2 linked regions of the Methylomagnum ishizawai genome follow. The protein of the gene in region 1 binds, or shares a complex with, the protein of each later gene. Links are inferred from orthologs where the notes say so. Each region holds a gene or a part of one and is shown in the gene's direction. Other genes may lie near its edges. The genes, in order: dapF and K5658_RS09635.

Evidence for each region.
Region 2: the proteins of dapF (region 1) and K5658_RS09635 are in contact, whole or in part, in a solved structure (PDB 5YGU), measured with the Escherichia coli proteins. The link is inferred for Methylomagnum ishizawai from one-to-one orthologs.

The regions. Positions count from the first base shown.
Region 1 is NZ_AP019783.1:3,104,180-3,107,467, forward strand. The notes cover bases 280-3,252. They hold dapF (diaminopimelate epimerase), read left to right. Parts: upstream 280-1,340; coding sequence 1,341-2,165; downstream 2,166-3,252. Other genes in these bases: lysA (diaminopimelate decarboxylase), read left to right, coding at 280-1,330; K5658_RS14170 (DUF484 family protein), read left to right, coding at 2,162-2,851; xerC (tyrosine recombinase XerC), read left to right, coding at 2,858-3,252. In the rest of the region: LPS translocon maturation chaperone LptM, read left to right, coding at 1-83; more of lysA, read left to right, coding at 83-279; more of xerC, read left to right, coding at 3,253-3,288. UniProt on the Escherichia coli protein: Involved in the succinylase branch of the L-lysine biosynthesis and in the biosynthesis of the pentapeptide incorporated in the peptidoglycan moiety. Catalyzes the stereoinversion of LL-2,6-diaminopimelate (L,L-DAP) to meso-diaminopimelate (meso-DAP).
Region 2 is NZ_AP019783.1:2,099,671-2,102,860, reverse strand. The notes cover bases 313-3,187. They hold K5658_RS09635 (RNA pyrophosphohydrolase), read left to right. Parts: upstream 313-1,417; coding sequence 1,418-1,957; downstream 1,958-3,187. Other genes in these bases: K5658_RS09625 (adenine phosphoribosyltransferase), read right to left, coding at 2,940-3,187; cpdA (3',5'-cyclic-AMP phosphodiesterase), read right to left, coding at 1,969-2,808; K5658_RS09640 (histidinol-phosphatase), read right to left, coding at 588-1,244; K5658_RS09645 (sulfurtransferase TusA family protein), read left to right, coding at 350-577. In the rest of the region: K5658_RS09650 (NUDIX domain-containing protein), read left to right, coding at 1-268; more of K5658_RS09625, read right to left, coding at 3,188-3,190. UniProt on the Escherichia coli protein: Master regulator of 5'-end-dependent mRNA decay.

The DNA.
Region 1 (3,288 bases):
CCTCCCCCGCTCCGGCCACCAGCCAAAAGCCGGATCAACCGGACACCGTGGAACAATCCTTCCCGCAACAAGAACAATTCTGATGGACCATTTCGAATACCGCGACGGCGAACTCCACGCCGAATCCGTGCCGCTCCGCGCCATCGCCGAGCGTTTCGGCACCCCCTGCTATATCTATTCCCGCGCCACCCTGGAACGCCATTGGCGGGCCTTCGACCGGGCTTTCGGCGAGCGCCCGCATCTGGTGTGCTACGCGGTCAAGGCCAATTCCAACCTCGCCGTGTTGAACGTGCTGGCGAAACTGGGCTCGGGCTTCGATATCGTCTCGGTCGGCGAATTGGAACGGGTGTTGGCGGCGGGCGGCGACCCGGCCAAGGTGGTGTTTTCCGGCGTGGGCAAGCGCGAGGACGAATTGCGCCGGGCGCTACAAGTGGGCATCCGCTGCTTCAATGTCGAAGTGCCGGGCGAACTCGACCGCCTCGACCGCATCGCCGGGGAACTGGGCGTGAAAGCCCCCATCTCCCTGCGCGTCAACCCGGACGTGGACGCCAAGACCCACCCCTATATCTCCACCGGACTCAAGGAAAACAAATTCGGCATCGATATCGAAGAAGCCCGCGCGTGCTACCGCCACGCCGCCCGCCTGCCGAATCTCGAAGTGGTCGGCATCGATTGCCACATCGGCTCGCAATTGACCGAGGTCGAGCCCTTCATCGACGCCCTGGCGCGGGTGCTGCGGCTGGCCGAGCAATTGCGCGGGGACGGCATCGCCATCCATCACCTCGATATCGGCGGCGGCCTCGGCATCCGCTATAGCGACGAGCGCCCGCCGGAACCTTCCGACTACGCCTCCGCCCTGTCCGAACTCCTGGCCGGGACCGATTACGAAATCCTGATGGAACCGGGCCGCGCCATCGTCGGCAATGCCGGCGTGTTGCTGACGAAGGTGGAATATCTCAAATCCAACCGCTTCAAAAACTTCGCCATCGTCGATGCGGCCATGAACGATTTGATCCGCCCGGCCCTGTACGATGCCTATCAAACCATCCTGCCGGTAAAGCCCACGGACGCGGTCCCGGCCCAGGTCTACGACATCGTGGGTCCGGTCTGCGAAACCGGCGACTTCCTGGGCAAGGAACGCGAGTTGGCGATCCGGGAAGGCGATTTGCTGGCGGTGCGCTCGGCGGGGGCCTATGGCTCCAGCATGGGTTCCAATTACAACTCGCGGCCCCGCCCGCCCGAAGTATTGGTCGATGGCGGGCAAGCCATCCTGGTCCGCCAGCGGGAAACCCTGGCCGACCTGTTCCGCGATGAAATCCTGCCCGGCTGAAGCGAATCCTATGAAATTCACCAAAATGCAGGGCTTGGGCAACGACTTCGTGGTGATCGACGCCGTGCGCCAAGCCGTGGACCTCTCGCCCGCACGGATGCGCTTCCTGGCCGACCGCCATTTCGGCATCGGCTGCGACCAAATCCTCGTCGTCGAACCTGCCCAAAGCCCCGACGCCGATTTCCGCTACCGCATCTTCAACGCCGATGGCGGCGAAGTCGCCCAATGCGGCAACGGGGCGCGGTGTTTCGCCCGCTTCGTGCTGGACCAGGGCCTGTGCGATAAGGACGAAATCCGGGTCGATACCCAGGCGGGCCGCTTGATCCTGCGTCCGCGCCCGGACGGCTCGGTCACGGTGGACATGGGCGTACCGCGCCACGCCCCGGCCCAAATCCCCTTGCGGGCGGAAACCGAAGCCTTGGCCTATCCGGTCGAGATCGACGGCACGGTTTGGGAATTCGGCGCGGTGTCGATGGGCAATCCCCATGCCGTGCTGCGGGTGGAGAGCGTGGACAGCGCCCCGGTCGCGGCCTTGGGTCCGCGCCTGGAAAGCCATCCCCTGTTCCCGGAACGGGCCAATATCGGCTTCATGGAAATCGTGGAGCGGAGCCACATCCGCCTGCGGGTGTTCGAGCGCGGTTCGGGGGAAACCCTGGCTTGCGGCAGCGGCGCCTGCGGAGCCGTGGTGGTGGGAATGGAGCGCGCTTGGCTGGACAGCCCGGTGCGGGTCGATCTTCCCGGCGGGGCGTTGGACATCGCCTGGGCGGGCCGGGGTTCGCCGGTGCTGATGAGCGGCCCGGCGGTCGCCGTATTCGAGGGGGAAATCCCCGCATGAGCGCCGAAACCGCCAAACGCAAGGAAAGAATCCGAACCACCGCCCGCGAGGTGGAAGCCTATCTCCAAAAGCATCCCGAGTTCTTCAAACACCATCTGACCTTGCTGGAAAGCCTGAAAATCCCCCATCCCTGCGGGGAGGCCGTGTCGCTCATCACCCGGCAAATCCAAATCCTTAGGGAACGCGACCAGCGCTTGCAGCAGCAAATGGCCGAAATCCTGCATGTCGCCCGCGACAACGAAGTCCTGCGCGAACGCCTCCACCGCCTGACCCTGACCTTGATCGACGCCCGCGGCCTGGAGGACGCCCTGGCCGGGCTGAAATGGGGTTTGCACGAATATTTCCAGGCCGATTTCGTGGCGGTCCGTATCGCCAACCCCGCATTCGACAGCCCCATCGCCGACCTCGCGCTCTCCGGCGACACGCCCTTATGGACCCCGGCGCTGGAGGATGGCGAACCCCATTGCCTCGGCCTCGCTCCGCACGAGGGCGGATCGTTGTTCGGCGCCCATGGCGGGGAAGCGGCCTCCTGCGCCTTCGTGCCCTTGCGCCATGCCGGTTTCAAGGGCGTGCTGGCCATCGGCAGCCGCGACCCCCAGCGCTATCAACCGGGTATGGGTTCGTTCTTCCTGGCCCAGATGGGCGAGATCGTCTCGGCCCGGCTGGCCGCGTTGATCCTGGATTGAAACCCGATGGACGCCCTGGCGGACCGGCAAGTCGCGGCTTTCCTCGATAGCCTGAGGTTCCAGCGCCGCGCCTCGCCGCACACGGTCGAGGGCTATGCCCACGACCTCGCGCGCCTGCGGGAATACTGCGCGGGCAAGGACATCGCCGATTGGACCCGGTTGGAACCCGCCCAGCTCCGCGAGCATATCGCCCTGCGCCACCGCGACGACATCGCCAGCCGCAGCCTGCAACGGGAACTGTCGGCGATCCGGGGCTTCTTCGCCTTCCTGGTCAAACGCGGCGAGGCCAAGCGCAACCCGGCCCAGGGCATCCGCGCCCCCAAAGCCCCCAAGACACTCCCCAAGCCCCTGGACGCGGACCAACTCACCGGACTCCTGGACGCGCCCGCCGAGGACGTACTGGATATCCGCGATCTGGCGATGTGGGAATTGTTCTA
Region 2 (3,190 bases), 1.0 Mb from region 1 along the record:
GGAAACCGGGCTGACCGGATTGCTGTTCCATTGGGGCAAGACCTTCCAGGAAACCCGCCCCTACGGCATCGGCAAGATCGCCCGCTATTACCTGGCCGAATCCCCCGAGGGCGAGGTGTTCCTGCCGGTGAACCCGGCGCTGGGACGGGCCGAACACGAGGAATTCCGCTGGGTGGATTTCAAGGCGGCGCGGAGCCTGGTCGGCCCCCGGCTGAAGCCCATCCTGAACTGGGCCGATTGGCTGGTGACCCATGGCCGGAACGGTTGAGGGCGGAGCGCCGCCGACCCCGGTGGAACCGGCCCCGATTTGCTAAAATCGCCGCCCTCGTTCCACCGACCGGACCCCGCGATGCAGATTCACCTGGAATTGGATACCACCGGACTGATGTGCCCCCTGCCCCTGCTCAAGCTCAAGAAAGCCCTGCAAACCCTACAGGGCGGCCAGACCGTCCTGGTCTTGGCGACCGATCCGGCCTCGGTGCTGGACTTCGGCGTGTTCCTGGAACAGGCCGGGCACGAGTTGCTGGAACGCAGCGAGGACACCGGGGTGTTCCGCTACCTGATACGCAAGGGCTGAACGCCGGGACTCAGCCACGCAGGCCGATGACCGGCCAGCCCCGCTCCCGGGCGTGACGGGCCAAGCTCGGGTCCGGGTCCACCGCCACCGGATGTTCGACCCGCTCCAACAGCGGCAAATCGTTGTGGGAATCGCTGTAGAACCAGCTTCCCGCCAAATCCCGCCCTGTTTCCGCCAGCCATTCCGCCAACCGCGCCACCTTGCCTTCCTGGAAACAGGGCGTGCCCTCGAAACGCCCGGTATAGCGCCCGTCGCGGAATTCCGGGGTGGTGGCGATCAGGTGTTCGATGCCGTACAAGCGGGCGATGGGTTCGGTCACGAAGCGGTTGGTGGCGGTGACGATCACCGGCAGGTCGCCCGCCGCGCGGTGCTTTTCGATCAAGGCCCGCGCCGCCGGCAACAGGATCGGCCCGATCTTGGCCGCGACGAATTCTTCGCGCCAGCGGTACAGGGTCGCGGGTTCGTGCCGGGCCAGGGGGGCCAGCGCGAACTCCAAAAACCGGGCGATATCCAGACACCCTTGCTTATAGTCCTCGTAGAAGCGGGCGTTGGCCGTTTCGTACTCCTGGGCGTCGACGATGCCGCGCTCGACCAGGAATTGCCCCCACAGATAATCGCTGTCACCCGCGATCAAGGTGTTATCGAGATCGAATATTGCCAGACTCACGAGATTCCTTTAAATTCCAAGATGACGGTAAGAAGAAACTGTCAACGGCCCGCCCCGATAGCCTGGGTGGCCGGAGCCGGTCCCACCCGGCGCTAACGCCGGACCGAAACCGTAACACCGCCGGACGAGACGGCGGACTATACACCAGCCCCAACCAGGACTCGCGCCCCGTCATGATCGACCCGGATGGCTATCGCCTCAACGTAGGCATCATCTTATGCAACGACGAGGGCCGTGTGTTCTGGGCGCGGCGGTTGGGGATGCGCTCCTGGCAATTCCCCCAGGGCGGCATCAAATTCAACGAAGACCCGCAATCCGCCATGTACCGGGAATTGTACGAGGAAGTCGGGCTGCGCTACCGCGACGTCAAGATCATCGCCCGCACCCGCGACTGGCTGCGCTACGACCTCCCCGAGCGCTATATCCGCAAGCATTCCTATCCGCTGTGCATCGGCCAGAAGCAACTCTGGTTCATGCTGCGCCTCCGGGCCAGCGAATCCCGCATCCGCCTCAACCGCACCGCCAAGCCCGAATTCGACCATTGGTGCTGGGTCGATTATTGGTATCCCGTCAGCGATGTGGTCTATTTCAAGCGGCAGGTCTACCGCCAGGCGTTGACCGAACTCGGCAACCACTTGGCCACCGGCAAACCCGCCCGCGCCCCCGCCGCGCCCCTGCCCGCCGGTCCCCGGATCGTCGTCCAGGAAGGCTGAGCCGCCACGGCTCAATAACCCCGCGACGAGAAATCCAAGCCCTCGGGAATCTCCCGGCCCCGTCCCATCGTGGTGGCGATGCCGCCATCGGCCCCCAGTTCGATCCAGCGATAGCCGGGCGGCAGCGCGTCCAGCGCGAAATCGGCTTGCAGCGGTTTGAACTGGAAACAGGTCGAGGGCGTGGCGATCATGCGGACGCCTTGGTGCGTCCGGTCGATGGCCTGGTGGACATGGCCGCACACCACCGCCCGCACCCGTGGATGCGCCGCCAGCAATCCGAACAAACGGTCGGCGTCCTCCAACACCATGGTGTCCATCCAGGCGCTGCCGCTGGGCACGGCGTGATGGTGCAGGGCGATCAAGGCGTGGCATTCCGGGTGCCGCCCCAGCAGGTCCTCCAACAGCCGCAATTGCTCCCCGCCGAGGCGGCCAAAGGGCAGGCGCGGGATGGTGCTGTCCAGGCAGATGATTTGCCAACCGCCCACGACGAGGTTGGATTGGAACAACACCCCCGCGCCGACCAGGTGTTGCTCGATCAACCGGGGGTCGTCGTGGTTGCCGGGCAGGCAATAGGCCGGGCAAGGCAGTCCCCGCAAGCGCTCCCGCAAGCGCCGGTAGGCCGAGGGCACCGGGTCTTGCACCAAATCGCCGGTCAGGAGGACCAGGTCCGGGGGCGGGCCGGACGCCAAGGCGGCGCGGAGGGTATCGACGAAGCTTTGCTCGGTGTCCACGCCGAGCATACGTTCCCCGGCCCCGGCCAGGAAATGCAGGTCGGTGAGGTGCAGCAAGCGGAGGTTCCCCGGCGGTTTCGGGGCGCTGGCCGGGGCGGCAGGCGGCGAAAGGTCGGTCATCGGACTGGTCCCGTTAGGGTGGCTCGTGAGTGGTGGTTGCCGCCGCGCCCTGGGGGAAGCGCCGCGCCGCCGCTATTGTATCTGGTTTGTATCCGGCCTTGCCGCGGCGACCCGGAATCCGCGACACCCGCCTAGAACTTCAGGAGGGAATGCACCGGATAGCCCGCCAGCCGTTCCCGCCCACACAAAGCCTCCAACTCGACCACGAACCCCAGGGCCACGACCTCGGCCCCCAGCGATTCGATCAAGCCGCAACTGGCCTGGGCGGTGCCGCCGGTGGCGAGCAGGTCGTCGATCAGCAGCACCTTGTCGCCCGGTCCCACGGCGTCGATATGGGCTTCCAAGGAGGCGGAACCATATTCGAGGTCGTAGCTGACGCTCT